3 regions of the Mucilaginibacter mallensis genome follow, and region 1 is predicted to be linked to each of the others. Evidence: riboswitches for the same ligand, from Rfam matches in the RefSeq annotation. Region 1 holds a riboswitch; each other region holds the start of a gene.
The links. A riboswitch is a leader RNA that binds a small molecule or an ion and turns the genes downstream of it on or off. The one in region 1 is predicted to bind S-adenosylmethionine.

Region 2: it holds a riboswitch for S-adenosylmethionine, as region 1 does, so the genes downstream of both, BLU33_RS03790 (cysteine desulfurase family protein) here and metH (methionine synthase) in region 1, are expected to answer to the same signal.
Region 3: it holds a riboswitch for S-adenosylmethionine, as region 1 does, so the genes downstream of both, BLU33_RS15510 (protein-disulfide reductase DsbD domain-containing protein) here and metH (methionine synthase) in region 1, are expected to answer to the same signal.

What each region holds. Positions count from the first base shown of each region.
Region 1 is NZ_LT629740.1:5,675,126-5,685,514, reverse strand. Features, by position in the region: gene BLU33_RS23420 (carboxymuconolactone decarboxylase family protein) at 1-145, shown strand, start outside; gene BLU33_RS23415 (DUF3179 domain-containing (seleno)protein) at 145-1,344, shown strand; gene murQ (N-acetylmuramic acid 6-phosphate etherase) at 1,461-2,267, shown strand; gene BLU33_RS23405 (hypothetical protein) at 2,412-2,978, shown strand; gene BLU33_RS23400 (Bax inhibitor-1/YccA family protein) at 3,100-3,834, shown strand; SAM riboswitch class I at 4,095-4,208, shown strand; gene metH (methionine synthase) at 4,375-8,067, shown strand; gene metF (methylenetetrahydrofolate reductase [NAD(P)H]) at 8,157-9,110, shown strand; gene BLU33_RS23385 (ABC transporter permease) at 9,284-10,389, opposite strand, start outside.
Region 2 is NZ_LT629740.1:923,462-933,850, forward strand. Features, by position in the region: gene BLU33_RS03760 (carbohydrate-binding family 9-like protein) at 1-351, shown strand, start outside; gene BLU33_RS03765 (hypothetical protein) at 435-920, opposite strand; gene BLU33_RS03770 (hypothetical protein) at 1,106-1,672, opposite strand; gene BLU33_RS03775 (winged helix-turn-helix transcriptional regulator) at 1,764-2,105, shown strand; gene BLU33_RS03780 (sterol desaturase family protein) at 2,277-3,224, opposite strand; gene BLU33_RS03785 (hypothetical protein) at 3,208-3,408, opposite strand; gene BLU33_RS25005 (hypothetical protein) at 3,405-3,578, opposite strand; SAM riboswitch class I at 3,932-4,051, shown strand; gene BLU33_RS03790 (cysteine desulfurase family protein) at 4,152-5,282, shown strand; tRNA gene BLU33_RS03795 (tRNA-Cys) at 5,285-5,356, opposite strand; tRNA gene BLU33_RS03800 (tRNA-Cys) at 5,445-5,515, opposite strand; gene BLU33_RS03805 (beta-class carbonic anhydrase) at 5,526-6,095, opposite strand; gene BLU33_RS03810 (M20 family metallo-hydrolase) at 6,465-7,640, opposite strand; gene BLU33_RS03815 (N-acetyltransferase) at 7,647-8,192, opposite strand; gene BLU33_RS03820 (FMN-dependent NADH-azoreductase) at 8,574-9,170, shown strand; gene BLU33_RS03825 (DHA2 family efflux MFS transporter permease subunit) at 9,594-10,389, shown strand, end outside.
Region 3 is NZ_LT629740.1:3,845,280-3,855,668, reverse strand. Features, by position in the region: gene BLU33_RS15545 (helix-turn-helix transcriptional regulator) at 1-606, opposite strand, end outside; gene BLU33_RS15540 (VOC family protein) at 612-980, opposite strand; gene BLU33_RS15535 (hypothetical protein) at 1,144-1,533, opposite strand; gene BLU33_RS15530 (SusC/RagA family TonB-linked outer membrane protein) at 2,395-5,655, shown strand; gene BLU33_RS15525 (SusD/RagB family nutrient-binding outer membrane lipoprotein) at 5,660-7,111, shown strand; gene BLU33_RS15520 (hypothetical protein) at 7,134-7,595, shown strand; gene BLU33_RS15515 (metal-dependent hydrolase family protein) at 7,633-8,913, shown strand; SAM riboswitch class I at 9,013-9,127, shown strand; tRNA gene BLU33_RS25160 (tRNA-Cys) at 9,378-9,448, shown strand; gene BLU33_RS15510 (protein-disulfide reductase DsbD domain-containing protein) at 9,476-9,922, shown strand.

The DNA of each region.
Region 1 (10,389 bases):
TTGTTTATACAATAAATATGTTGATGGGCTGGCAAGCGTTACCCCAACCGAGCCTGCGTTTTATGACCGCCTGGCAAATATCTTAAAAACCAGCGGCTATATGCCCTCGGCAAACCGCTACGCAAGCTTAAACACCACCACCTGATGAATAGCCGCACCAAACCATTGTTATTCTGGGCAGGCATCGCACTACTGGTCATTCCCGGGTTAGTGCATGCATATTTGTTGATGCCTTTCCCGGGTAGTCAGGACCTGAATGCCATAACTGTTGCTTATTATCTTGAAAAGACAGTAAACTCCTTACGCTTTATTGGCGCTGCATTGCTGGTTTGGTATGCCATAAAATATTATGCTAAAAATTCAACAGGGCATAAGATCACCAAAGCGTTGGTGCTGGCGCTTTGCCTGGTCAGCTTTTATTTTACTGATGTAATGTTTAAGGCCGAAACCATGTTCCAGGAGCCGCAGGTTATCAAATTCGCCAATGTAATGACCAACAAAGTCCCCATGAATATGGTGGTAATTGGTGTAGTTAATAATGGTGTTGCTAAAGCCTATCCGCTGGTATACCTGGGCTATCACCATAAGATACAGGACAATGTGGGCAATGAACCCGTGCTGGTCACCTATTGTACCATGTGCCGCACGGGCAGGGTTTACAGCCCCGTGATCAACGGGGCGAGGCAAACATTCCGCCTGGTGGGGGCTAGGCATTACAATGCGATTATTGAGGATCAGAAAACAAAAACATGGTGGTACCAGGCCACAGGCATAGCGGCAGTTGGCAAACTAAAAGGCGAGTATCTGCAGGAGCTTCCTTACGAACAATCCACCCTTTCCGCATGGATCAGCAAACACCCCTCGTCGCTTATATTACAACCTGATACAAATTACGTTCAGGATTATAAGGACCTAAAAAATTACGACCGCTTACAGGCCGTTGATAAGGATAGCACCATAAAGAACAAGGACACCCTGATGCGCAAAAGCTGGGTGCTTGGCGTAATAGTAAACGGACAGACAAAGGCTTACGACTGGCGGCAGCTGTTCAAAAAACATCTAATAAATGACAACCTGAACAAAACACCAATACTGGTAGCCATAGAGAGCGACAGCCTTACCTTCCACGCCTTCAACACCAATGTAAATGGCAAAACGCTCCATTTTAATTTGGATGCAAAGGGACAATTAACCGATCAGGAAACTGCATCAATATGGGATTGGGATGGATTGGCTACAGCAGGAGCACTAAAAGGCAGTCGCCTTACTAAAATACAGGCATACCAGGAGTATTGGCACTCGTGGAAACATTTCCATCCAAATACACTGTTCTGGAAAAATTAATGCTAACGCTGCCGCGGGTTTAGCGCAGCGTAACCCGTGGTGCTGCATTGCGACAGTTTCCAACTGTCGCAACAATTGTAAAAAATCATGTAATTTTGCGGTATAAACATCCCGCAATGGAATTTACAACCGAAAAAAGCTCCAACTATAATAACCTCGAACTGATGCCTGTTAAGGAGATCCTGCAGCATATGAACGAGGAGGACCAAACCGTGCCGCTTGCTGTGGCAAAGGCTTTACCGCAGATAGAAAAACTGGTGGAAGTAACCGCTGCCAGAATGAAGGCGGGTGGCCGCCTGTTTTACATTGGCGCAGGCACCAGCGGCAGGCTGGGGGTAGTTGACGCATCAGAATGCCCGCCAACTTTCGGCGTACCCTTTGATATGGTGGTAGGCATTATTGCCGGTGGCGACACGGCCATTCGCAAATCAGTTGAATATGCAGAAGACGATATTGAGCAAGCCTGGATAGACCTGCAGGAATTTAACATCAACGATAAAGATGTGCTGGTAGGCATAGCAGCATCGGGTACTACGCCTTATGTTATCGGTGGACTAAAAATGGCTAACCAGCATAATATTGCCACCGGCTGCATAGTTTGTAATAGTGGTAGTCCGGTTGCAGCAGAGGCAAAATACCCGGTTGAGGTAGTAACAGGGCCGGAGTTTTTAACCGGATCAACCCGCATGAAGGCAGGCACCGCGCAAAAACTGGTATTGAATATGCTGAGCACCGCGACAATGATACAGCTGGGCAAAGTAAAAGGTAACAGAATGGTAGATATGCAATTAAGCAATAACAAACTGGTTGACCGCGGCACCCGCATGGTAATGAATGAAACCGGCCTCGACGAACAAACTGCCGCCAAATTATTAAAACAAGAAGGCAGCGTTAGGAAGGCTGTAGATTTCTATAAAAAGTAATTTTATGTGCAGATATGCGGATGTGCAAATGTGCAGATGACAAAAATTGAACATTTGCTTAATACGCATATTAGAATAAATCCGCACATTTGCATATAAATAAGAAAAAGTCTCACCCTTTAGGGGGAGATTTAGAGGGGGCTTATGCACGAAATAGAACCATATTATCGGTGGAGAGATGACTACATTGCATCAGAAGACGAATTTTCGCCTTTTTATGCAACGCAGTACAGTGAGTTTGAGTTTGATAAACAGGTATACAATTACCTGCTGCATCCGCAGTGGGATTCATTTGGCTCTAACACGCTTTACCTTAAAGTACTTTATACCGATTATGACCGTGGCTACACCATCATCGAACTGATAGGCGAGTGGAACGATGCCATTAATAACGATATCATGCTCATGAAACGGGAGCTTATCGACCTGATGGTTGACCAGGGCATCACCCAATTCATCCTCATCGGCGAAAATGTGCTGAACTTCCACTCTTCGGATGATTGTTATTATGAGGAATGGTTCCAGGAGGTAGAGGATGGCTGGATAGCCGGCATCAATTTCCGTGAGCATGTGATCGACGAGTTCAAGAGCAACAATATTGATTACTACATCAACTTTGGCGGCGAGCTTGATGAGCTTAACTGGCGCGGATTAAAACCCTTACAGGTATTTAAAAAGGTTGAGGAACAGCTGATAAAGAGATTGAATTAGTTTTGATAATTACACTAAACTATTTAATTTCACGTTGGTCTAACACCCATGGTGTGATTTTAGCATATCACATTAAATGAGTAAATTTGTATTAATAAAAAAGAATAATTTTTAAATAAAAATGGAAAATAACAGTTCTAACTACGTTTACAATAGCGTAACACAATTAGACGACAGCGAAAGCTCATCACGCAAATATCTAGCTAAAGTATTCGCATGGATGTTCGTAGCCTTAGGCGTTTCCGCTTTTGTCGCTTTTGAATTTGCAACAAATTTAAGCTTATTGAGCCTGATCATTGATCCTACTACGGGCGGCTTTACTGGCTTAGGTTATGTAGCTATATTTGCACCACTTGCCTTTTCGCTGGTAATTAATTTTGGCTTTAACCGTATATCATACGTAGGTATGATAGCTATATTTTTGGCTTACGCGGCAACTATAGGCGTTACCTTAAGTATTTTCGGGCTTATCTATACATCCAGCTCCATATTTACCGTATTCTTAAGCGCGGCTTTTGTTTTCGGTGTAATGGCTGTATCAGGTTACAAAACAACCATGGACCTTTCCAAATTTGGGTCCATCATGTATGTAATATTTATCGGTGCTTTGGGTGTAAGCCTTATTAACTTCTTTATGCATAGCGATCAGTTAAGCTATATCATCAGCTTTGTGTTTGTAGCAGTTATGATAGGCCTTACCGCTTATTACATGCAAATGCTTAAACGCATTGGTGCAGGTGTTGAGTTTGGTACCGAAAGCACTAATAAATTAGTGATCATAGGTGCTTTTATCCTTTATACTACATTCATCAACCTGTTTATGTCCATGATGCGTATTTTTGGCAGAAGAAGATAATCGTAAACACATTATTTAAAAGAGCTGCCTCATAAAAAGGCAGCTCTTTTTGTTTTAGCCCATTGTTATCCTGAACGTAGTGAAGGATCTTCTTCAACTTGCATGGCCGCCATACAGATAGCAGAAGATTTTTTCGCTCACACCGTCAAGGCACCACCCTGCTCAAGAGATAGTTCTCCCTCCGGTCGAAATGACAGTAGGGTTATAGAGGGGCTAAATCACCCTATTGCATATTACAAGTTTATTGCGCACCTTTGCAGTGCTTATAGAGAAAGATGGAGGGATTAGACCCTGCGATGTCTTAGCAACCTGTGCTTCACAAGGTGCTACATTCTACTTAACCAGCTTCAAAAATCGGTTAGGAAAGATAAGCGAAAGTCAATATATCACCCGACTTTTCGACGTAAGCGTGTTTTTATTTAGTATCAGGTAGCTAGTATCAAGTAGCAAGATAATTTTATTATCCGCATTTGAGTTTAGCCGTATCAGGTGATTTTTTCATACTTGATACTTGATACTAAATACTTGCTACTCAACAAAATGGATATTAGAAAAGAATTAGAGAAACGTATACTCGTTATTGACGGCGCAATGGGTACCATGATACAACGGTACCAATTAACCGAGGCGGATTTTCGCGGGGAACGTTTTAAGGATCATGCATCAGACCTGCAGGGCAATAACGACCTGCTGAATATCACACGCCCGGATGTGATCAAGGCTATCCATGCTGATTATTTGGATGCCGGGGCAGATATCATAGAAACCAACACTTTCAGCACACAAATAATTTCACTGGCTGATTATCACCTGGAATACTTAGCTTATGAACTAAGCTTTGAAGGCGCGCGCCTTGCCCGTGAAGTTGCCGACGAATACAATAAAAAAACACCGGAGAAACCACGCTTTGTAGCCGGAGCCGTTGGCCCTACAAACCGTACCGCATCATTATCGCCGGATGTTAACGACCCGGGCTACCGTGCCGTTACCTTTGACGACCTGGCCGAAGCTTATTACGATCAGGTTCGCGGCCTTGTTGATGGCGGCTCGGATATGCTGCTGGTTGAAACCATATTTGATACCCTGAATGCCAAAGCGGCATTATTTGCTATAAACCGCTATGCCGATGAATCAGGCAAGCATTTGCCTATCATGATCTCGGGTACTATTACCGATGCATCAGGCCGTACTTTATCGGGCCAAACAGTTGAGGCATTCTGGAATTCTATCCGCCATGCTAACTTGTTATCCGTAGGCTTAAACTGCGCTTTGGGGGCAAGGGAAATGCGCCCGCACCTGGAGGAACTTTCTAATATAGCCGATGTATTTATCTCGGCCTATCCTAATGCGGGTTTGCCAAATGAGTTTGGTCAGTATGATGAAACAGCTCACGAAACCGCCCACCAGGTGGATGATTTTATGCAAGCCGGGCTGGTGAACATAGTAGGTGGTTGTTGTGGCACTACGCCCGAACACATTAAATGCATTGCCGATAAAGCGGCGCAATATCCCGCAAGGTTAATACCCGAAATAGCGCCAAACATGCGCCTGAGCGGACTGGAAGCCGTTACACTAACGCCCGAAAGCGTGTTCATGAACGTGGGTGAACGTACCAATATCACAGGCTCGCCAAAATTCTCCAAACTGATTTTGGGCGAGGATTACGAGGCTGCCCTAACCGTTGCCCTGCAGCAGGTTGAAGGCGGCGCGCAGGTGATCGACATCAACATGGATGAGGGCATGATCGATTCGGAAGCGGTGATGGTGAAGTTCCTGAATCTTGTTGCTTCTGAACCTGACATTGCCAAGCTGCCCATCATGGTGGATTCATCAAAATGGACGGTTATTGAAGCCGGGTTGAAATGCCTACAAGGCAAGGGTATCGTTAACTCCATCTCATTAAAAGAAGGTGAAGAGAAATTTAAGGAATACGCCCGCAAAATATTAAGCTATGGTGCCGCCACGGTAGTAATGGCCTTCGATGAAACAGGTCAGGCTGATTCATTGGAACGCCGTAAGGAGATCTGCGAGCGGTCATATAACATATTGGTTAACGAAGTTGGTTTCCCACCACAGGATATCATTTTCGATCCGAACATATTAACCGTAGCCACCGGTTTAGAAGAACACAACAACTACGCGGTTGATTTTATTGATGCCACACGCTGGATAAAACAAAACCTGCCGCACGCCAAAGTGAGTGGCGGGGTAAGTAATATTTCGTTCTCGTTCCGTGGTAATAACACGGTTCGCGAGGCTATGCACTCGGCATTTTTATACCATGCCATACAGGCCGGCATGGATATGGGCATTGTTAACGCCGGTATGCTTGAGGTATACCAGGAGATCCCAAAAGATTTGCTTGAACTCGTTGAAGATGTTTTATTAAACCGCCGTCCGGATGCTACCGAGCGTTTGGTTGAGTTTGCCGATAACATCAAGAGTAAAGGCAAGGTAATTGTACGCGATGAGGAATGGCGCAAGGATCCGGTTGAAAAACGTTTATCGCACGCGCTGGTAAAAGGTATTATTGAATACCTGGATGATGATGTGGAAGAAGCGCGCCAAAAATATGCCCGTCCGCTTGAAGTGATTGAAGGTCCGCTAATGGATGGGATGAATATTGTTGGTGACCTGTTTGGTTCAGGTAAGATGTTCCTGCCACAGGTAGTAAAATCAGCCCGTGTAATGAAAAAAGCGGTTGCTTATCTATTGCCTTATATCGAACTGGAAAAACAACGTGTTTTAGCCTCCGGCGAAGATACCGCAGCCGATGCCCGCGCCAATGCCGGTAAAATTTTAATGGCTACAGTTAAAGGCGATGTGCACGATATCGGTAAAAATATTGTGGGCGTAGTGTTGGCCTGTAATAACTTTGAGGTGATCGATCTTGGGGTGATGGTGCCTGCACAACGCATAATTGAAGAAGCCATTAAGCAAAATGTCGACATTATTGGCCTGAGCGGATTGATCACGCCGTCATTGGATGAAATGGTGCATTTCGCCAAGGAAATGGAACGCAATAACTTTACTATTCCGTTGATTATCGGCGGAGCTACAACATCACGTATACATGCGGCGGTTAAGGTAGCACCAAACTATTCAGGCGCTGCTATACACGTATTGGATGCATCTCGCAGCGTTACTGTTTGCAGTAGTTTGATGAGTGAAACCGGTCGTGATGAGTACATACAGGGTATTAAGGATGAATACGCCAAAGCCCGTGAGGCGCACCTGAATAAAAAATCGGATAAGCGTTTCGTCAGCATTGATGACGCCCGGAACATGAAGTGCCAGATCAACCTTAACGGTATGATGCCGCCAAAACCAACCTTTACAGGCACCAAGGTTTTTGAAGCATTCCCGCTGGAAGAGCTAGTGCCGTATATCGACTGGACACCATTTTTCCACACCTGGGAACTGCGCGGCAGCTACCCTAAAATATTTGATGATAAGTACGTAGGCATCGAGGCAAAAAAACTATACGATGATGCGCAGGAACTGTTGAAACGTATTGTTAAGGATAAACTGTTGCAGGCTAACGCCGTGATCGGTTTTTGGCCAGCCAATAGTGTGGGCGATGACATTGAGTTGTATACCGATGATAGCCGTACACAGGTTTTAGAAACGATCTACACGCTGCGCCAGCAATCAGAGAAAGTTAAAGGTGAACCATATTATGCCTTGTCAGATTTTATCGCCCCTAAAGATAGCGGCGTACCTGATTATTGGGGTGGCTTTGCAGTAACTGCAGGTGTTGGTTGTGATGAGCTGGTTGCCGAATTTGAAGCCGATCATGACGACTATAACAGCATCATGGCTAAAGCCCTTGCTGATCGTTTAGCAGAAGCTTTTGCTGAAAAAATGCACGAGCTGGTACGCAAAGATTACTGGGGCTATGCTAAAACCGAGCAATTGGATACCGAAAAACTTATCAAGGAAGAATACCAGGGTATTCGTCCGGCACCGGGTTATCCCGCCTGTCCGGATCATACAGAGAAGATCACCCTATTTGAATTGCTGAAAGCCGAGGATAACGCACACATGCACCTAACCGAAAGCCTGGCAATGACACCGGCTGCCTCCGTAAGCGGGTTCTACTTCGCGCACCCACAGGCAAGGTATTTTGGCTTGGGTAAGATCAGTAAGGATCAGATAGAGGATTACGCAAAGCGGAAGACAATGGACGTAGAAACAGTGGAGCGCTGGTTAGGACCAAATCTTAACTATTAGCCCCCCAGCCCCCTAAAGGGGGAGCAATTAAACATAAAATACATAACTTACACTAATAAAAAAATTCCCCCTTTAGGGGGCTAGGGGGCATGAAAATAACCGATCACATTACTAACGCTAACGGCAAAACACTCTTCTCATTCGAACTATTACCACCGGTAAAGGGGCGCAGCATACAGGAAATTTATGATGCTATTGACCCGCTGATGGAGTTTAATCCGCCGTTTATTGATGTTACCTATCACCGCGAGGATTATATCTACAAAAAGCATGAAAGTGGTTTATTGGAGAAGGTATCCTACCGTAAACGCCCGGGTACTGTTGCTATTTGTGCTGCTATCATCAATCGTTATAAGGTGGATGCTGTTCCACATTTAATATGTGGTGGTTTTACCAAGGAAGAAACTGAGAACGCGCTGATTGACCTGCAATTTTTGGGTATCGACAATGTGCTGGTATTACGCGGTGATGCCCGCCATGCCGATCCGTCATTTGTGCCAACTCCGGGCGGTCATGCCTATGCATGCGAGCTGCTGGAGCAGGTTACCAACATGAACAAGGGTAAATATTTATACGAGGACCACGATGTGGTAAATGCCGATTTCTGCATCGGCGTTGCCGGATACCCAGAAAAGCATTTCGAGTCGCCGAACCTGAAAACCGATTTCAGGTACCTGAAACAAAAGGTAGACAACGGCGCCAATTTTATTGTTACCCAGATGTTTTATGATAACAATAAATACAAGGAGTTTGTAAAGCTTTGTCGTGAGAATGGTATCAATGTGCCCATCATTCCGGGATTGAAGCCCATTACCTCATCAAAACAATTGATCAACCTGCCAAAAATATTCCATATTGATATCCCTGAAGATCTTGCCGATGCGGTACAGGCCTGCAAATCAGAAAAAGATGTAAAGGATGTAGGTATCGAGTGGATGATAAACCAATGCAAGGAGCTGATAGAGTTCGGCGCACCTGTATTGCATTTTTATACCATGAGTAATCCGGGGCCTACTAAGAGGATTGCTGAGGCGATATTTTAATCGTTATTATCTTATTGTCATTCTGAGCGCTAGCGAAGGCCCTTTACGCGGGGTATACCGCCGGATAGGTTCTTCGCTAGCGCTCAGAATGACAAACTTTATATTTTCTTACTAAGAATTGCGCTCGTCTGTGACGAGTGCTTAACATGGTTCGGCGATTGCATCGCGACCACCTACTCACTTTTCAAACTCTTCACCGGGTTAGCCAGCGCCGCCTTAATTGATTGATAACTCACCGTAAGTAAAGTGATCAGCACTGCCCCAACACCTGTTAAGGCAAATATCCACCAAGCAATTGCGGAGTGATACTCATAGTGCCGCAGCCAGTTATTCATAAAAATATAAGCTGTTGGGGTGGCTATGATGATAGAGATCACTACCAAACCAATAAAATCTGTCGACAGCAACTTCCACAGGTTAAATACGGATGCGCCCAATACCTTGCGTACGCCGATCTCCTTAATACGCTGCTCTGCCATAAACGATGCCATGCCGAACAGACCCAGACAGCTGATGAAAATTGCTAGTCCGGCAAAGCAGCTGGCCAGTTTGCCAATGCGTTCTTCATCATCAAACTTCTTGGCATATTCCTGGTCAACAAACTGGTATACAAAAGGCTGTTGAGGATTATATTGTTTAAATACGTCGCCTATTTTATCAATTGCTGCGCTGGCGCTTGCATTAGGGTTGATCTTTAAAACGATCATTGATCCAGCATCTTTTGACAAGTAATAAACAGCTGGTTTTATCTGCTCATATGGCGACCCGGTAATAATATCCTTAATAACGCCAACCACCTTAAATTGATCGCCATTCCATTTAATGGTTGAGCCTACCGGGTTTTTTAGGCCCATAAAATGCACGGCAGTTTCATTAATGATCAATGCCGATGAGTCAGAAAGGAAATCCCTCGAAAAATCACGCCCGCCGGTAAATTGCCAGGCTACCGTTTTACCATAATCGTAGGATACACCTGCCTGCTGAAAATCAACACTCAGGCTGGGGTCTTTACCTTGCCAGTCGAAACCGCTGCTGCTGCCCCATTGCTCGGTTGGCGGCGCGCTTGATTCAGATACATTTGCTACTACCCCAGTTTTAAAAAGCTCGGACTTTACCACATCGAAATGGTCATGAACATCGTGTGCTACCATAGGCACTGTGATGAGCCCATCGCGGGTATAACCTACCGGGCGGTTCTTTGCAAACTGTATCTGGCGGAAAACTACTATTGTCCCGATGATCAGTACAACAGATACCGTAAACTGTACAACCACCAATA
Region 2 (10,389 bases), 1.3 Mb from region 1:
TACTACAACTTTGAATTCAATGCTCTTGGCACGCCACTAGTTGGCTATGGCAAAGGAAAAGAAAGGATTTGGGTTGATCCATCCATTGTAAGCACTATAAAAAGGACTGGGCTCATCAACGTTGCTGAGGGTGATGTTTTACCCCATCAGTGGGACTTAACGGTTGTTATCCCTTTTAAGGTGTTTCATAATCACCATATAACAACATTACAAGACCTTAAGGCCTGGGGGAACTTTTATAAATGTGGAGATGAACTTGCCGAACAACATTTTTTATGCTGGAATAATATTATAGCAGACGAACCGAACTTTCACCTGCCTCAATATTTCGGCGAACTGAATTTTAATTAAAAATAGAAACCCAGGCAAACAGCTAACATATGTTAAATGTCTGGCCTGGATTTACAGTATTTAATTATAATAATGAGGCTAAATTAGTCTGGTAATGTTCTGCCGTCTTCAGCTGATGGTGCAGCTGTATCAACTTGTGGCTTTTTCACTGCTGTTGCTTTAGCTTTGGCTGCAACTACTTTGGCTGCTGGTTTTGGTGTTACCAAAGCTGGTGCTTTAGTTTTAGTCGCAACTACTTTGGCTGCTGGCTTTGGTGTTTCTAATGCCGGTGCTTTAGCAGTATCTTTTTTGGGTTTAGCTGCTTTTTCTGTTTTCGGTGTTTTGTCTGCTTTAGGTGCTTTTTCCGCCTTAACTTTTTCGGTTACAGCGGCAACTTCAAACTTAATTTCACTTGCAACTTTTTTAGCTAATTTTTTAGAGCCTTTTTTTATCTCTTTAGCTAATTTTTTAGAGCCTTCGCCTATTTTGCCGGTTACTTCGTTTAAATCGGTTACCAGGCGTAATTTAATATCTGATATCGCTTGTTTGCGTGCTGACTTTACTGACGATTTCTGTTTATTGTTCTTCATATAATTTGATAAGTATCTGTGCAAAAGTATGTTATTTGCAAGTTAATTCAATATTATCATTATGTTAACTGTTTTTTGAAATTTAACACAATTTTTTAAGTACAACAGTAAGGAATAGTAAAGGTTTTAGTTTGAAGCTAATGTTATAATCGCAATTTTCAATTTTGAAATGTTGGCAAGGACAATTATTTCTTCATTAAAGGGATCTGCAAATTGGTTGGCCTGTTTTCGGGGGTATCAAATGCGCGGCCGTCAACATGTTTGCTGCCCATAAAAAGCAGGTCGTTGAGAATATATACCAGGTCATAATCCACATATATCTGCCCTTCGGCAAGGCCAAATGCAGGGAATGTTTTTGCTTTTATATCCTGCATTACATTTACTTCCCATTTATTTAAGCCATTTGCAGGGGCCTGGTTTACGGCATCGGCAAAGCCCTGGTGCAATGGGGTTATTTCGTAGGCTTCATCGGCAACATAATCAACGTTATAAGCGCCTTTTACTATAGGGTGCTCGCCCTGCCACACGTTATGGCCTTTGATCACAATTTTAACTAATGGTACTTTGCCGCCGGCATCGGCGTAATTAATAACCGTGCATTCAAATTTATCGCCCGGCGAAAACTTAAAAGTTCGCCATAAATAAAAAGGTTTGATATTGCCTGTGGCCCTGTCTTTTGATGGCCTTAACTCGGTAACAATGCTTACCCATTCGCTGCTTTGTATAAACTGTTTGGTTTGTGCTATGGTCATGATTTTGATGATTGATATAGCAAAGTTGTTACCTTTGTTCTGTAAATGCAAGTAGTACATATACAGCTATATAGTACATTTTTTTAGACTAATGGAACAGATACGTAAAAACAAAGATTTTAACCCCTACAATTGTCCGGTTACGCATTGCATGAACAAGATTGGTGGCAAATGGAAGATCCTGATCATATATGCAGTCAGCAAAAATTGTAACCGCTTTAGCAAGCTGCAAAAGGCTTTGCCCATCATCAGCAAGCAGATGCTGGTTAACCAGTTACGTGAACTGGAAGACGACAAGATACTGGAACGCACCATTTACGCTGAGATACCGCCACGTGTTGAGTATAAACTTACGGAGCTTGGGCATTCATTAATGCCCGTTATTGGTGTGATGCAGGATTGGGGGTTGAAGGATTTGGGGTTGGGGAAGTAGTATTTGGTATAACGCGCTCCGTCGACTCACCCGACATCGCTGCGCTTGTCGCCCTCTCTCCGCCTGCGGCGCAAAGAGGGCAGAAAAAGAAAATCCCGCTCTACGCTAAAGCGTAAAGAGGGATGTCGAGCGAAGCAAAAGACAGGGTGAGTTAAATATTTGCCTTACTGTTTACGATACAGCCACCAACGCTGGCTTACTTTCATTAACCTTCACATTATTTTGCTCGTCAGTTTCTTTATCAATATCAATACGAACCATCGGTCCCGCAGCAGCCAGCTCACTGCCTTCAACCTTTGATTTAAATATCGGCCATAATAACTGTGCATACCATTGGTCGCCTGCATAATGCGATATGCCGTAGGCTTTTGGGTACTGGCGTGTTATAAGCGCGGTGCCAAAAATGATATCCCACAGGAAAAACATATTGCCAAAGTTGCCTTTGTAATAACCTATACCATCATCAGTACTGGCGGCATGGTGGGCGTGGTGTGTAGCCGGGGTTGATATGGTGCGCTCCAACACCCAGGCAATAGGGTGCAATATTTTGTATTTGTATAATGGCTTATCCCAGGGAATGCTGGAGTGCGCCAAAGTAGTAATAGTTCCTTTGATTATGCCTACAATTATAGCAGGTATACCCAGACCCAGATAAACAAGGGCCGTGGTTAAATAAACCTGCGAAAAGAAAATGGTATAAATAAGATTTTGCCTGTTAGCCATAGCCATACCCATGTACGATGCTGAATGGTGTGTACGGTGAAACCTCCATAACCATGGAATCTGGTGATGCAAGCGGTGGTACCAGTATTGGGTAAGGTCATCAGCAACGGCTATAATGGCAACGCCCCAGAATAGGGGTACCCAGCTGAATATATTTTTATAGGCAGGTAGTAGTGCCGGTAACACTTTTAAGCCAAATAAACCAAATGCAGGCCTGATTACAAGGGGCACTACAATAAAGCAGGCGATATCAACCCAGCGCTCGTTTTTTGGCCATTTACCTTTGTACAGGCCGAATGAAAATTCAAGCACGCCAATAAAGACTAATAAAACCGGAAAACCGTAACCGTTAAGATTTTCTATTATTTTTTTGATGAATTCAATCGTTGCTTCCATTGGTAAAATTGCTTTTGTTGGTTATTGATTTTATGTTTTCTTTTTTAGCTGCTTTCTTTTCCCACGGCCTCTGCCCGGTTATGGTAAATGTGAGGAACATGAGCGCAATTGGCAGCACGTAAATAAACAGGCTCAGGATCAGGTTCCTGGTTATCTGTTTTTTTGTGGTTGTATCTATTTTCATGATTTGTTAGTTTTAATTTGTTTAACAGCGGGCTGTGGCTGACTGCTGTTGCCCTGTAATAATTTTTGCGTAAGGAAAAGCCCTCCTACGATAATGATAAAAGGTACCAGGGTGATGATAATACCAACCAGGATCTTTTTACCGATAAGGGATACATCTGATAATGTCATAGTTATTTTAGATTTATTGATTTATGATTTGATTAAATATTGGGCTGAATTACCAGTCTAAATGTTCTAAGAAGCGGTGAACAAGTCATAACATATCCTATCCGCTATGCGCGACCTATTTTCTTGAACCGGTAAAAGGATTAATGGAAATTACGCAGGATCAACAACAACAATAACAGCGTTCCGGCTGTAAGGTAATCACGCCCATGTGGGCTGGTATGTGTTTACTGATATGTAAAAATGCTTTCATTGCGGTTGTTTTACAATGCAAATATAAAAATATTTATTAAATACTAGTAAATATATAGATTTTATAGAATTAATTATATATTTGCATCATAATTGTTCTTTAATACTTATCCAGAAAGACAGAGGGAAAGGCCCTATGACGTCTTAGCAACCTGTACCGGCTACAAAATAGTTGGGTAAAAGGTGCTAACTCCTGCTCCATTTAAAATGGGGAAAGATAAGATGACAACAGAATTTAATATCCTCTCAGCGGGATTTTCTATTGCTTCTCTGCGATAAGTATTTACGAAACAGGTAAAAACACATTATTAAAGAAAAGCAAAAATGAAAATCTATCTCGACAACGCCGCCACTACCCAACTTGATACCGCAGTATTTAAAGCCATGACCCCATATTTGCTGGAGCATTATGGCAACCCATCATCGCACCATGCGCATGGGCGTGAGGCTAAACTGGCTATTGAAAATGCAAGGGCGACAATAGCCAGGCTTATCAATGCATCGCCCGAGGAAATTATTTTTACCAGCGGTGGTACTGAGGCTGATAATACGGCTATATTATCCACCATTCGCGTACAGCAAATAAAAAATGTGATCACTACGCCGTTGGAACATCATGCTGTGTTGCACCTGCTGGAGAATTTGGAAAAGCAGGGCGAGATCAAACTCAATTATCTAACCATAAATAAACAAGGCGAAATCGATCTGGCTGAGCTGGAGCAATTGCTAAAAAACAACGGGCGCTCATTGGTATCTGTTATGCATGCCAATAACGAGATCGGCAATTTGAATGATATTGATGCGATAGGCGAGCTCTGCGAGCGCTACGATGCCGTTTTTCATACCGACACGGTGCAAACCATTGGCCATTACCGTCATGATCTGCAAAAATTAAAGGCGCATTTTATAGCTTCATCGGCACATAAGTTTCATGGGCCAAAGGGAGTGGGATTTTTGTATTGTCGTAAAGGCACCGGCTTAACCAAACTATTGCATGGCGGTTCGCAGGAAAGGCAGCTGCGTGCAGGCACAGAAAATATTCACGGCATCATTGGCCTGGCTACAGCGCTTGAAATTGCTTACCAGGATATTGATGCACATCAAACCTATATACAAAACTTAAAGAACAGGCTCATCGCCAAACTAACAGAACAAATTCCGGGTGTTTCATTCAACGGAAATTCTGCTATCGCGGATAAGAGCCTTTACACCGTATTAAGCGTAAACCTGCCATTTACTGATGTTAACCTGCTGTCATACCTTGATCAGCAGGGCGTATCTGTTTCGGGCGGAAGCGCTTGTTCAACTGGTTCCGCATCGCATGTATTAAAAGCATTAAATAACGGGGCATCTGGCTATACCATCCGGTTTTCATTCAGTAAATTTAATACTGCCCAGGAAATTGATTTTACTGTTGCTGCGCTTGCCGCAGTTTACCGGTCGGTTGCCGCTTAAAGAGGCGTGAGAGCGGGTTCGAACCGCTGTAAAGAGTTTTGCAGACTCCCGCCTAACCACTCGGCCACTCCGCCGTAAAATACTTATCTGAAAGTCAGCGACACTACCCGCTGACTTTTCAAATAAGCGAAAACTAAACTAAAAAAAAACTAAATCAAAAGGAGGTCAGAAGCGGATTTGAACCGCTGTTGCAGGTTTTGCAGACCTGTGCCTAACCGCTCGGCCACCTGACCTTTTGGATAACTAATTTACTTGGGGGACTTCTATTAATTTACCTGATTTAACATCGTAGATATAGCCATAAACCGGGATATCCTTAGCTACCAAAGGGTGACTTTTTATCCTTTGCACATCCTCGCTTACGCTGGTTTCAAGATTTTTAATGGTTAAAAAGTTAACAAACCGGGCTTCGTCTGATCCGCCTTCTTCCTGCACATTGCGCCAGCCCTTTTCATCAACTGTAGCAGTTGCCAGGCTTTTAGCCAGCAGATTCTGGATAATGTCATTAGTGAATAGCTCCATACCACAATCGGTGTGATGGATCACAAACCATTCTTTAGTACCCAGTAGTTTATGTGAGATAATGAGCGAACGTATGGCATCATCACTGGCACGGCCGCCTGCATTGCGGATAACATGGGCATCACCTTCGGCAAGACCTGCATATTTAGCCGGATCGAGGCGGGCATCCATGCAGGTAAGTATGGCAAATTGCCTGGCTGGTGGTAAAGCCAACTCTGATTTATTGCCGAAATGCTTAACATACTCAGCATTGGCTCCAAGTACCTGCTGGTGAATTTGCGTTTTTGACATAGGTAGTTAAAATTAAAATATTGTTATACCCAGCAATTAGCTGAGTTTTGTTGGATGTCCCGGTGAATTTGTTTTGTAAATGATAGGTACCTGTAAAAGTAGCTATTTAATGAGGATGGAGGTATGGATCAACAACAACAATACACGCCCATATCGCGAAGCGTGAGATGGAAATTTGTGCTTTTGGGGAGATGTGAAATCGTGTTCATTGCCTTGTTTTACAATGCAAATATATAAATTATTTTTATATTCTACTAAATAGATAGATTTTATAGAATATAATTAAATATTGCTTGTAAGTTGCTGTTTTTCTGATAGATTAATTTAAAATATAAAACAAACACCGGCTGTCCGGTGCTTGTTTTATGGTCAATTGTCAATAAATTTCGCCTCGTTTTTATAGGCCGGCGGATTATTTATCAGCATCAGCGGCAATGTATCCAGTAGTTTAATATAAAGGTTGATGCCCTTTTTAATCTCTTCTAAAAAGATAAATTCATTGGCTGAATGGGAGCGTGCGGAATCTCCGGGCCCTATTTTTACCGATGGGATATTTAGCCATGCCTGGTCTGATGAGGTGGGTGAGCTATAAGTTTTGCAGCCGATGGCAGTGCCAGTTTTAACTATGGGATGATCCATCGGTACAGATGAGGCACTTAGCGCGCTTGGCCGGGCGGTAAACTGTACCGTTGTATTAGCCCTAATGATATCCATTATTTGCTGGTGCGAATAAGTATCATCATTCCTGATATCAACCGTAAACTCGCATTTGGCCGGTACTATATTATGTTGTATGCCTGCCTTAATTTCGGTAACGGTCATCTTTACAGGTGCCAGGCCCTTTAACCGTTCCGGGAACCTGAAATTTCTGAACCATTCAATATCCTGCAGGCATTTGTAAATGGCATTATCACCCTCCGCGCGCGCTGCATGACCTGGCCTGCCGGTGCTAATGCAGTCTATTACCAGGTTTCCCCGTTCGGCTACCGCCATTTGTAAGAGTGTTGGTTCTCCAACTATGCCCAGCTCCAAATTACCCAATAAGGGCAGGATAGAACTGATGCCATTTTTGCCGGAGTTCTCTTCTTCGGCAGTAGCGGCAAGGCAAAGGTTAAAGCTTAGTCCCCGGTAACTGTAAAAGTGCCAAAAGGCTGCTATGAGCGAAACCAGGCATCCGCCCGCATCATTACTGCCCAGGCCATATAAGCGACCATTTGTTATCTCGGGGCAAAATGGGTTATTGGTATAATTTTCGTTCGGTTTTACTGTATCAAGGTGCGAGTTTAGCAGGATAGTAGGCTTGGCGGCATCAAAATGCTTGTTATAGCACCAGATGTTGTTCCCCAGTCTATTGGTTTTAATGCTGTAACTCTCCAAATAATGCTGTACAAGGTCGGCCGCTTTGGCTTCCTCGCCGCTATAGGATGGTATGGCTATCAGTTGCTGTAAAAGGGTAACTGATTTGCTAAACAGCATTGGGTTAACCGGCAGGCTTTGCTGTACAAAGGAAACTTCCGGCATTTCATTTACATTTTCCATCATCATTCTGTTTTAGTTTAATTTAGGATCAAATAACATGGCGGTGCAAAGGCAGTTGCACCTGTTCTTGCTTTGCAGCACATTATAGTTAACGCAACTTTTGCAGCCATCCCAAAAGGTTTGGTCGTGCGCTATTTCAGCATAGGTAACCGGCTCAAAGCCCAGGCGAGTATTCATTTTCATGATAGCGAGGCCCGAGGTGATGCTGAATATTTTTGCATCAGGATACTTGCTGCGCGATAGTTCAAAAATTTGTGTTTTGATTTGGGCGGCCACACCCTGGTTACGGTGTTTTGGCGAAACGATGAGCCCGCTGTTGGATACCAGCTGTTCGTTATCCCATGCTTCAATGTAGGAGAAGCCTGCCCATTCGCCGGTTTCGGTTACGGCTACTATTGCCTTACCGGTGTCTATTTTTTCAATGATGGCGGCTGCGGAGCGTTTTGATATTCCTGAGCCTCGTGCTATCGCTGAACTTTCCATTTCGTGAATGATCTCGTCGGCAAAGACCACATCAGCCGCAACTGCCGACCTTACAATAATTCGTTCATCTTCCATTTCTGTAAATTATTTCAGTTAAAGAACACGTTCCGTTCTGTAACTGTACTTGCAGGTATGCCAAAAGAATGCCCGTTATATGCAGTAAGCCTAAATGGTGCGTAATGCTGTATAAATGAATAAATTTATTTTATCGGGAATTAAAAAGTAAACAGAAAAGGCCTCTCAATTTGATATGGTTTTTTAGTAAGGTCACTCATTTTAAGAAAATACTGGAGGCATATTTTCGGTAGATAGCCATTCAATCCAGCTCCGGCTACCCATTTAATTACAAACCATTAACACTATCCTAAAAGATACCGGTATCCTTTAGGATAGTAGTATCTTTTTGATACCAATAGTATGTAGGTTTGTTTTCGTAATCAAAAAACGAAAGTAAAAATGAAAATATTACAATTGATATCCAGTCCGCGCGGCGCGGCATCAACAAGCATCAAATTGAGTGAGGCTATAGTTGAAAAATTACAGGAAGCTAACCCCGATAGTACGGTTAAAGTACATGATTTGACTAAAAATGGTTTCCCGCATTTGGAGGAAGTACACATCAACTCATTTTTTACGCCTGCTGAAAACAGGTCACCTGAATTGGTTGAAGCGGTTAAACATTCGGATGAGGCTATTGCTGAATTAAAGGATGCCGATGTTATAGTGATCGGTGTGCCGATGTATAATTTTAGCTTACATTCCTCATTAAAGGCATGGATAGATCACATTTGCCGTGCGGGCCAAACCTTCAGCTACTCTGAAAAGGGCGCAGAGGGATTGGTTAAGGGAAAGAAGATTTACCTGGCTATTTCTAGCGGCGGTGTGTATACGGAAGGATTTATGAAAGCTTATGATTTTACTGAGCCTTATTTAAGGTCGGTATTTGGCTTTTTAGGAATGACCGATGTTACCGTGTACCGTGCTGAGGGCTTAAATGTACCGGATCTGAAAGAATTGGCTTTGGATAAGGCTATTGAAAGTATAGAGATTTAAACCTCAACTCAACTCCTCTCCAAAGAAGAGGGGCTTAAAAAGGCAGCTCAAATGGCTGCCTTTGTTGTTTTAGTAAAAATCATAGATGTCAATGACGGAAAATAATGGAGCATGGGCATTGTGCGATTCCCGCCTCGGGGCGGGGAAGGGTGGGGTTTAACAGTTTATTTGGTGTCTAAACCCCTCCCTGCCACTTCACATTCAACCGCACCCCTCCCATGGGAGGGAATAAAAGCAAAATGCAATCTTTCTGAAAATATAATAGTATTCCCCTTTGCCATAACTGCGTAATAAATGGAAATGATAGTTTTAATAATATACCGATTGGTATATTTGTATTATGAATAGCAATCAATAAGAGTGCTGTATCTAATTCAGAATGATGAAAACTTTTATCAATTAAAATACCAATTGGTATAAATTATGACTCCCTTAAAACGACAACTGCTTTTAATAACCGTAATAGCGGCCGCTATTATGGAACTGATCGATACCTCTATTGTTAACGTTGCGCTTAACTATATGAGTGGCAATTTAGGCGCTACTTTGGAGGATACTTCATGGGTGATCACCTCATATGCGATAGCCAATGTGATCATCATCCCCATGACCAGCTTTTTAGCTAATAACCTTGGGCGAAGGAATTATTATATAGGCTCTATTATACTATTTACCGTGTGCTCCTTTATGTGTGGTAACGCTACCAATATATGGGAGCTGGTGGGTTTCCGGTTTTTGCAGGGATTGGGTGGCGGCGCTTTGCTGTCAGTATCGGCTACGGTGGTTTATGAGCTTTTCCCGAAGGAAAAACAAAACGTGGCCAGCGCCTTGTTTGGCATAGGTATTTTTATTGGTCCGACCATTGGGCCAACTCTGGGCGGTTATATTACCGAGAATTATTCATGGCCGTGGATCTTTTATATCAACATACCTATCGGGATAACCGCAGCTGTATCCTGCCTGTTTTTATTGTATGAACCGATAAGGCAAAAAGCCAGGAAAATTGATTGGGTAGGGATCATGTTGTTGATAGTGGGCATAGGCTCATTACAGGTAGTACTGGAACGCGGCCAAACCGACGACTGGTTCTCGGCAGGGTATATTACTTTCTTAACCGTGCTGGCTATACTGGCTTTAACCGCCTTCATCATCTGGGAACTGCATATAAAAAACCCCGTGGTTAACCTGCATATATTAAGGTTCAGGTCGCTAAGCATAG
Region 3 (10,389 bases), 1.8 Mb from region 1:
TTGATCAAAATTTGAATATAAATATTCTTTGGCAAGGCTAAGTCGCCTATAGATTTCTTTTCGCGTTACAAATTGAAGATCTTTAAGCCTTTCTTCTACAAAACGCATATCTTTTTGGTAAAGCGTATAATAATTAAGTAAAATATGATAGAGGAATTCATTTAATAATAATTCATCGTTACAGTTTGATTTTATCAAAACCTTTAAATGTTCTATATTATATTTTAGATCCCCACGTAGCGGAAAAATGGTTTCATTTAAAGTTAAATTTTGTGAAGGCCGATGGTTTCCAAAATTATCTGGAAAAGAATTATCATTTTTAAGAAAGGATGTCTTAAAATCATCAATAAATCCTTTACCAAAACTGATTGAAAGTGTTTGAACAGGGCTATCAGAGTCAATTATATCAGAATAAAGCGTTTCAGGGTTAATTGCCAGGAAAGTGCGGGGAAACAAACGCAATTTCTTCTTATTTAAAACGAATTTTTCATTCCCGTTGAAATTGACATGTAAGCTAAAGTTATTATTCACCTCGGTTATATTTTTATAAGTCAATTTACTTGAACAAATACGATTTTCGTTACTTAATTTTAATACATTTTCCATGTTTTCTAGTCTTCCGTATATGATCTTTCTTCCAGTAAAATAAATTGATTTCCTTCCTTATCGGTAAATTCTGCTATCATTCCTGCCGAAACGTAGTAAGGTTTATGATTGAAAACAACCCCATTTTTAATGATTTCATGGTATTGTTTGAGACAATTTTCAGTATTAAAAATGATAACAGCTTTTTGGTTTAAGGTATCTCTGTTTGGTATGATCGCTATGTGTAGGTCACTATCGTTATTACTTAACAACTTGCAACGTACGTTTGGCCATAATTCTAGCTCTCCTTTACGCTTGAACCCCAAAAAATTCACAAAAAAGATTTCTTCTTCAGCAGTATTTACTGAAGGAATTGTAACGTATTTTATTCTCATTAGGTAAGAAATTAGTTTATTTTCCCGTATCGGGATATTTTTATAATATTTCAATTAGGATTTCCCTAAGTATTATTTCATCGCTTGGCTTTTATTTTTATAAATTATAATAGGTTAGTATGCTGCAAACTCTTTGTGAATAGCTTATCTCTGTTAGTGACAATTACGTTTCCCGCAACAGTGGCATTGAATGCTCCACCTTTAACCTTCTCAAATATGCACCCAGCGTACATTCAAAGTATTTAGCACACATGCTGGAAATACGCACCGGGTGCATCCTTACATGAAAATCGCGGGTGAACATATTGGGTTTGATGTTGTAATGGGGCTCCTGGTGGCGATGGTACAGTAAAGTCCCCGGCGAACAACGAAGCAATTCTTGCCGGGTCCCTTCCAGCACCTCTCCCTGCACAATAAACGTAAAATAAGCATGTTCATGATAGTGCCAATCCACATACGAATAGGTATAAATGGTATCGGTCAGTGTCAAACCATCCAGCCTTAAAAGTTGATCCGTATTACCAAAAAACTCACCCATTTTCAGTTGCATCATAACCATAAGACAAGTTTTACCTTGAATATGTTACAAAAAGGCAAATATTTGAAGACAGAAACCTTATATTCATTTTTTATAGTTTGCTTTTTTTGTCCTGCCGGCCGGGTTCATTTGATTCGGATTTGCCCCGGAACCTTCTTTACGTAAGTGGCAGCATCTAAGCCATTTTCGTAATGTTTACTTTGCCAGCATGGACATTCCGGAGCCATTGATCACCGCATTCCGAAAACTATAAACAGGCATTTCTGGCACACTTTGACCATATCAATTTATTGATTATTATTTGCAATTTTCCTAATTGCCTACACAATTCGGTGCTCCAATGTGCACGGAACAGCCTGCTCTAGCCTCTTGGAATGTCCAATAGGGAGGGCGATGAACTTCTAATATTCCTTCAATGGTGGAGTAGGAATAGAGCAGGTGGTTTTTGAACCCAAAGCATCTGGTAATAGTATTAGATAAAATAACCTAAACGATCGATAACATACTTAACAGGTGATATTGACATTGATATGTCAATATTCTACAATGTCTATGGATTTAATAGAATATATTATTATATTTGAAAAATATTTTTGATATAATATAATAATGCAATGACTGCAACCTTACTATCTCAATCCCAAGGGACGAAAGCCCTTATTTCTTATCGAATCCAAACTGATATTTGTCAAGTTCAAATAAACGCTTGTTGTAGCGACTGTTATTGTTGTTGAAATTCCTTAATCTGTTGATGGATTCATAGCTGATTTTTCATCGCAGTCAATCGCATTTCTCATTTTTTAACAATTCAAATTGATTCCTGGAATTGATTCAGGACTTTTTTTGCCCAAATTTTTACAAAACTCAAAAGCATTCATGATGAAACCAATACGTATTAAATGGCTACTGCTGTTTATTTTTTTATGCCCGCTGATAACTTTTGCGCAGCAGCAAGTTATACATGGCAATGTAAGTGATCAGGAGGGCGATTTGCCTGGTGTAAGTGTCAAAATTAAAAATACATCAAAAGGTACAATAACAGATGGCAAGGGCGATTATGCCATAAAAGCTGCCAATGGCAAAACGCTAGTTTTTTCGTTTGTCGGTTATAATAGCCAGGAGATTGCTGTTAACCAGTCAACTATAAATGTAACGCTAACCCATAATGCTAATAAGCTGGGTGAAGTAGTGGTGGTTGCGCTGGGCCTCTCCAGAAACAAGAGTGAGCTACCTTACTCTGCACAAACCCTAACCGGAGCGGAGGTAAACAGTAACCGCAATACCAATTTACTTGGTGAATTATCCGGAAAAATAGCTGGCGCGCAAATTAAACAGGCTAATGATATTGGCGGCTCAACAAATATTGTGCTCAGGGGACCTAAATCACTATCAGGCAGTAACCAGCCATTATTTGTGGTTGATGGGGTACCTATCGACAATTCAAGCGAACTTGAGCTGGGTGGCATGAGTAATGTAACCCAAAACCAACGTAATGGTAAGGGAGGGTATGACTATGGCAGCCCGGGCGCGGATATTAATCCGGATGATGTTGCCAGTGTTACTGTGCTGAAAGGCGCAGCCTCTACAGCGCTTTACGGATCACGGGCGGCAAATGGTGCCATTATTATTACCACCAAAAAGGGAAATAAAGGCCTTAATGTAGTTTTAAATACGGGCGTGCTATTTGGTTCGGTTGATAAAAGTACGTTTGCCCAATATCAAAAAGAGTATGGTGCAGGTTATGGGCCTTATTACGACCCGAATACCCCTGGTAGTCACTTTGATTATACTGATATATTGGGCGATGGAACTAAACAACTCGTAGTGCCTACCTATGATGATGCTTCCTACGGTCAAAAGTTTGATCCGAACCTGTTGGTGTATGACTGGCGATCATTAGATCCTACATCCCCCTATTACCATAAACAAACACCATGGGTGGCTGCAAAAAACGACCCTTCTACATTTTTTAATCATCCTTATACGCTTAACAACAGTTTATTTATTGATGGTGGTACCGACAAGGGTAATTATAAGATAGGCTATACACGGTCAGATGATTATGGCATATTGCCCAATAGCAGTATCGGTAAAAATTTGTTCAATTTTGGAGGCTCGTACAGGCTTACGGATAAATTAACTGTACAGGCTAGCGTTAATTATACGCAAACTGCAGGAAAGGGCAGGGGCGGAACCGGCTTTGGCGGGCAAAATGGTGAACCAATGAATATCCTGCAAAACTTCCGTGAGTTTTGGCAGGTAAACGTAGATGTACAGGATCTCAAAGATGCTTATTTCAGAACAAATAGCAACGATAACTGGAATGTTAAAAGCCCTACCGACCTCAGCTCTGCTTACTGGGACAATCCTTATTTTGTTCAATACCAGAATTATGAAACTGATGAAAGGGACCGTTATTTTGGTAATGTAAGCCTTGATTACAAATTGTTCAATTGGCTTGATATCGTGGGGCGTGCTTCAGAAGATTATTATAACGAGTTTCAGGAGCAGCGCATAAATGTGGGTAGCGTGGTTACACCATCATCATATTATCGCTTAAACCGTACCTATAAAGAAAATAATTATGATCTGTTGCTGAATTTCAATAAAGCCATCACCAGTGATATCAGCTTTAAAGGGGTTTTAGGCTTAAACGCTAGGCGGCAGAATATCAACTCCATCAGCGCATCAACCAACGGTGGTTTGGTGATACCGGGATTATTTGCTTTAAGCAACTCAGTAAACCCGATAGACTATCCGATTGAGGAGGTTGATCAGAAGGTAGTGACCGGTGTTTTTGGTGGTGTTACCTTTGGCTATAAAGATTTTCTTTTTCTTGACGGAACTTTAAGACGCGACCAGTCAACAACGCTGCCTGATAAAAACAATACCTATTATTATCCTTCTGTTGCCGGTAGTTTTGTTTTCTCGAGCCTATTGAAGGATTATACATGGCTTTCCAATGGTAAAGTAAAGCTAAACTATGCTGAAGTTGGTAACGATGCCCCGTCTCACAGCATTAACGAGGTTTATGATAAAGCGGCCAATTTTGGTTCTGAACCACTTTACTATGTATCTACAGTACGTAATAATGCCGACCTGAAACCGGAAAGAACTAAGAGCTTTGAAACCGGCCTGGAAGCATCCTTCCTTAAAAACCGTATAGGGTTCGACTTTACTTATTATAAAAATAACACCATTAACCAGATCCTGCCGGTATCAGTATCAACAGCAACCGGGTATGATGGCTTGTATGTCAACTCCGGTAATGTCCAAAATAAAGGTGTTGAGGTTACTGTAACTGGCAATCCGCTTAAAACTGATGACTTTTCATGGAACATCAACGTGAATTTCGCTAAAAATACCAATAAGGTTTTATCACTTTACAACGGGGTTAATAATTACCAGTTGGCGGCTTATAAAGGTGGCGTAACAACCAATGCTACTGTTGGCGAGCCATACGGAACTTTAAGGGGAACTGATTTTATTTACAAAAATGGCCAAAAAGAGGTTGATGCAACAGGCCATTACTTGTTTACATCCAACTCTAATAATGATATAGGCAATACTAATCCCGATTGGACTGGCGGTGTATATAATGCCTTCCGTTATAAAAATTTCACTTTAAGCTTTCTGGTTGACTTTAGTCATGGTGGAAGTATCTACGATGTAGATATGGTATTTGGCCTATGGACAGGATTGTATCCGGAAACAGCCGGGTTAAATGATCTGGGCAATCCTAAAAGAAATCCTTTATCACAAGGTGGCGGTGTTATTCTGCCCGGTGTTTATGCAAACGGCGCACCTAATACCACCAGGATCGACGCTTCGCAAAATCAATCAGCTTATGGCTATCAAACAGCGCCAAACAAAGCCTTTGTATATGATGCTTCCTACATTAAGCTGAGAGAAGCTGCATTTACTTATAGTGTACCCGCATCATTTGTACAGAAAATCGGCGCTGTAAAAGCAATCGACGTATCACTTAATGGCCGTAACCTTTGGATCATCCATAAGAACATCCCCTATGCCGATCCTGAAGATGGGCTTGGTGCAGGCAGCGCATACCAAGGGGTACAGCTGGGCTCATACCCTAATGTTCGCAGATATGGTTTTAACTTAAAATTTACCTTCTAAACAGATGAAAAAGATAATATTTACGCTGCTTACTGCCATGGCAATAAGCGGCTGTGTTAAAAAAGATGAATACCTGAATAATGATACAAAAAGCGCAACCGCTGTGCCTGCATCTACACTGTTTTCCTATGCTGAAAAACAACTGTCGGATGTGTTGGCAACCAGTGCCTACAACGTCAACATATTTAGGCTGACCGCCCAGCAATGGACAGAAACAACCGCAATATCTGAAAGTGACTACGACCTGAAATTGCGTAATGTACCAGATGGTTTCTGGAATGCTATTTATGTAAACGTATTGCGCAATTTGTACGAGGCGGACAAGCTTACCCAAGCTGATGCAACTTTATCGGCGGCACAAAAAAGCAATCAGCTGGCGCAAATCAATATCCTTGAGGTATATGCTTACGCGGTACTGGTAAATACTTTTGGCAACATTCCATATACCCAGGCGGTTGATTATACCAATACTACGCCGAAATATGACGATGCAAGCCAGATTTATGATAGCTTACTAAGTCGACTGGATGATGCACTGTCAAAGCTTAACACTACCGCTCCGGGGTTTAATACTGCAGACCTGCTGTTCAATGGCGTTAATGAGATCAGTTCATGGAAAAAGTTTGGCAACACCGTAAAGTTAAAAGTTGGGATTACTTTGGCTGATGTTGAACCTGCAAAATCCAAACTAGCTGTGGAAGCTGCTGCTCCAAATGCTTTGCAATCCAATGCTGATAATGTAAGCTTTAACTATTTAACCACTACCCCAAATACCAACCCGTTGTGGGTTGACCAGGTACAGGGGCATTTAATAGATTACGTTGCTGGGGCTACGCTTGTTGACCTGCTGAATAGTTTAAACGATCCAAGGAGACCGGCATACTATACCGCCATCGATACCAATGCGAACCCGCAGTCCAGTGATGTACTGGTATATAAAGGCGGTGCTATTGGTAAGGTTAATACCTATAATAAATTCTCCACATTCAGCAACACCATTGCCCAGCCAAATCTGCCATCACTATTAGCGGATTACTCGGAGGTTGAATTTGATTTGGCGGAAGCAATAGAAAGAGGATTTAATGTAGGCGGAACTGCGCAGCAGCATTATATCAATGCCATAACGGCTTCCATAACTTATTGGGGAGGCAGCGCTACTGATATTAGCACCTACCTGGCTAATCCTAAAGTTGCATATGCAACAGCTACGGGCTCTTATAAACTGAAGATTGGAACACAGAAGTATATCTCCCTTTATAACAGGGGGTATGAGGCCTGGACAGAGATCAGGAGGTTAGGGCTTGTGCTACCATTGCCACCAAATCAAACTTCGTATCTTAATCGTTTCACTTATCCAATAACTGAGCAAAATGTTAACCAGGCTAATTACAGCCAGGCAGCCGCGGCAATAGGTGGCGATAATATTGCTACAAAATTATTCTGGGATAAAAATTAATCATTTGTAAAAACTAAACGACATGAAAAAAGTAACCATGCACCACTTCAAATTATTAACAGTAGCGCTGATAGCAGTAATTCTGTTGATTTCCGGTAACCGCGCTTCGGCCCAAAAAGCAAACCCTGCCGAGTATTTTAAAATAGAAGATTATTACAAAATAAAGTGGGGGTATAGCGATGAGTTTATTGCCTTGTGGAAGAAGAATCACTACCCATTATTAAAAAAGTTACAGGAAAAAGGCGATGTAATTAGCATTGAGGCAGAAACTCCAAGATTACATAGCAGCGAAGAGAGTCGCTGGGATTTGAAAGTAAGCGTGGTTTTTAAAACGGCTGCGCTAGCCTTTGATTACAGCATTGTTGATCCTTATAAACTGCAATTATTCCCCGATCAGGAAACCTACAAAAAGGAAGAGCAGCGGAGATGGGAGATTGTATTGGCACACTGGGATGTTACTGTTGAAAATCTTCCATTAAATTAAAAATAGTATAGGCTAATAAATTTTTCAACGAAAAGATATGCAGATAAAAAGGATAATAGTGCTGTCGTTATTGCTGTGCTCACAAATTGTACAGGCACAGAAAACTTACCTGTACTGTGGTAAACTTATCGACGGGCTTTCAAATACTGTTCAAAATAAAGTAACCATAATTGTGGATAGCGGTCGTATACAAAATATAGTCAGCGGTTATCCTGAAGCAGGCAGTGCGGATAAAGTAATTGATTTAAAATCAAAAACCGTTTTACCTGGCCTTATAGATTGCCACGTACACCTGGAGGATATCCTTAGTACCAATACCTTGCTGGAAACCTTTACACTATCTGATGCGGATATCGCTTATCGTTCAGTAAATTTCGCTAAAAAGACACTTTTAGCCGGTTTTACTACTGTACGTGATCTTGGCGGTACAGGTGTAAATATCAGCCTGAGAAATGCGGTTGAAAAGGGTTGGGTTGATGGTCCGCGGATATTTACCGCCGGAAAGATCATCTCATCAAGCGGTGGTGCCAGCGACCCGACGAACGGATTCCGGGATGATGTATTTAATCATCGTCCCGGCCCCGAAGACGGGGTTGCCGATGGCAGGGACGAGCTGATAAAAGCTGTAAGGCTACAAGTAAAAGCTGGTGTCGATGTCATAAAGATCGCATCAACAGGAGGCGTTTTTGAACTGGGCGATAATAATAAAAAAGCGAAGTTTACCATTGATGAAATTAAGGCGGTAGTAGAAACAGCCAACGATTACGGCTTGAAAGTTGCCTGCCATGCACATGGCGCCGAAGGGATAAGGAGGGCTATATTGGGCGGTGTAACCTCAATTGAACATGGTACTTATATGGATGATGAGGATATTAGGCTGATGAAACAATATGGTACCTGGTATGTACCCACTATTATTGCCGGTAAAGCAGTTGCCGATTCAGCAAAAAAAGGATATTATCCTCCAATTATTGCCGGTAAAGCGATTGCCTTTGGCGATCAGATCCAGCGGACTTTCGCAAAAGCTTATAAAGCCGGAGTTAAAATTGCTTTCGGAACTGATGCCGGTGCGTTTGACCATGGGCTGAACTACCTGGAGTTCGGGTATATGGTTGACGCCGGGATGCCGCCAATAGAAGCCATCAAATCGGCGACCTCTAATGCAGCCATACTTTTAGGAAAGGAGCAGGAATTAGGCAGTATCAGCAAAGGCAAGTTTGCTGATGTAATTGCAGTTGACGGCGACCCGCTAGCGGATATTAAAGTAATGAAAAACGTAGTGTTTGTAATGAAAGCGGGGAAAATATACCTTAGGTGATACCTAAATACATATGAGGTATATTTAATTAATAAAATATATAATATCTATAGGAATAGTAGAATATATTCATATATTTGTATTATAATTGTTCTTTAATACTTATCCAGAAAGACAGAGGGAAAGGCCCTATGACGTCTTAGCAACCTGTACCTGCTTATATTAGCAAGTAAAAGGTGCTAATTCCTGCTCCGGAAACGGAGACAGATAAGAAACAGCAGACTATCAATTAAAGGCATATTCTCTTGTTTTCTTTCTGGTAAGTATTTACAAACAAGTAAATAATTATTAAGCAAATGAAAATATACTTCCACGAAATCGTAAAAAAGCAAGCTGATCCTGGCATATCCAGCAATGAATGCTCTTGTTTAACAAATTCATCCAGCAGTAAAACACTAACCAGAATTAATTACGCGATGGATATATTATCGCCAAATTTTCATTATTGCATATAAAACTAATACAGTCGCGTGACCGAGAGGATAGGTAAGGGCCTGCAAAACCCTGTACGGGAGTTCGAATCTGCCCGCGACATCAATAAACACCTAAATCACAATTAGAAATGAAGAAAATAATAATCGCGGCCTTAACTTTTATTATTTACGCCAATGCTTATTCGCAGGTACTTGCACCGGTAAAATGGTCATATGGCGCTAAAAAAGTTGATAATTCAACAGCCATAATATTTATAAAAGCCACAATTGATAGTGGCTGGCATATTTATTCGCAAACAGTTAAAGATGGCGGCCCTGTAAAAACCACATTAACTTTTACTCCCGCAGATGGTTACAGTTTATTAGGTATTACCGCTGAACCCAAACCAATTACTCATTATGAAAAGGCTTTCGATATGGATGTGCAGTATTTTGAAAAATCGGTTGTTTTTCAGCAAAAGGTAAAGCTCGCTTCTAATCAACAGCTAGTTAAAGGCAGTATACAATTTATGGCCTGCAACAGCAAGCAATGCCTGCCGCCTGATGATGTTGATTTTACTATACTTGTAAAATAGATTAGAAAAGCAGATTATATGATTTATATCATATAATTAACAAAAAAATAAACTTTAAATGCCGCCAGATTAAATATTTTTTTTAATTTGGTCTATAAAAATAAGCAGACAATAGCCACCAATTGATCTGTGAAACAAAGAGGCGAGACCTTAAAGTCTCCCCAATACTTAAACTATACCATGAACGCAGAGTTTAACTATTTTCAGTATAATCCTATAAACACACAGGCCGGTGGCAGCCATACCTGTTGTTGTCATTACAATATATAAAGCCTACTATCCATAGCGGTAATAACCTGTTAAGGTTAACATCCTGGCTGTGAAAATTGTATTTGCTTTTTGTAATGGTGGAAATTCATCGAGCTTACTTTCTACACAGTCCAGGGTGTTAACTCCTTCAGGCTATCGTTATGCAATTCAATTTATGTAGTTATAAAAATGCACAAATTGTAATTAAATATAGGAAT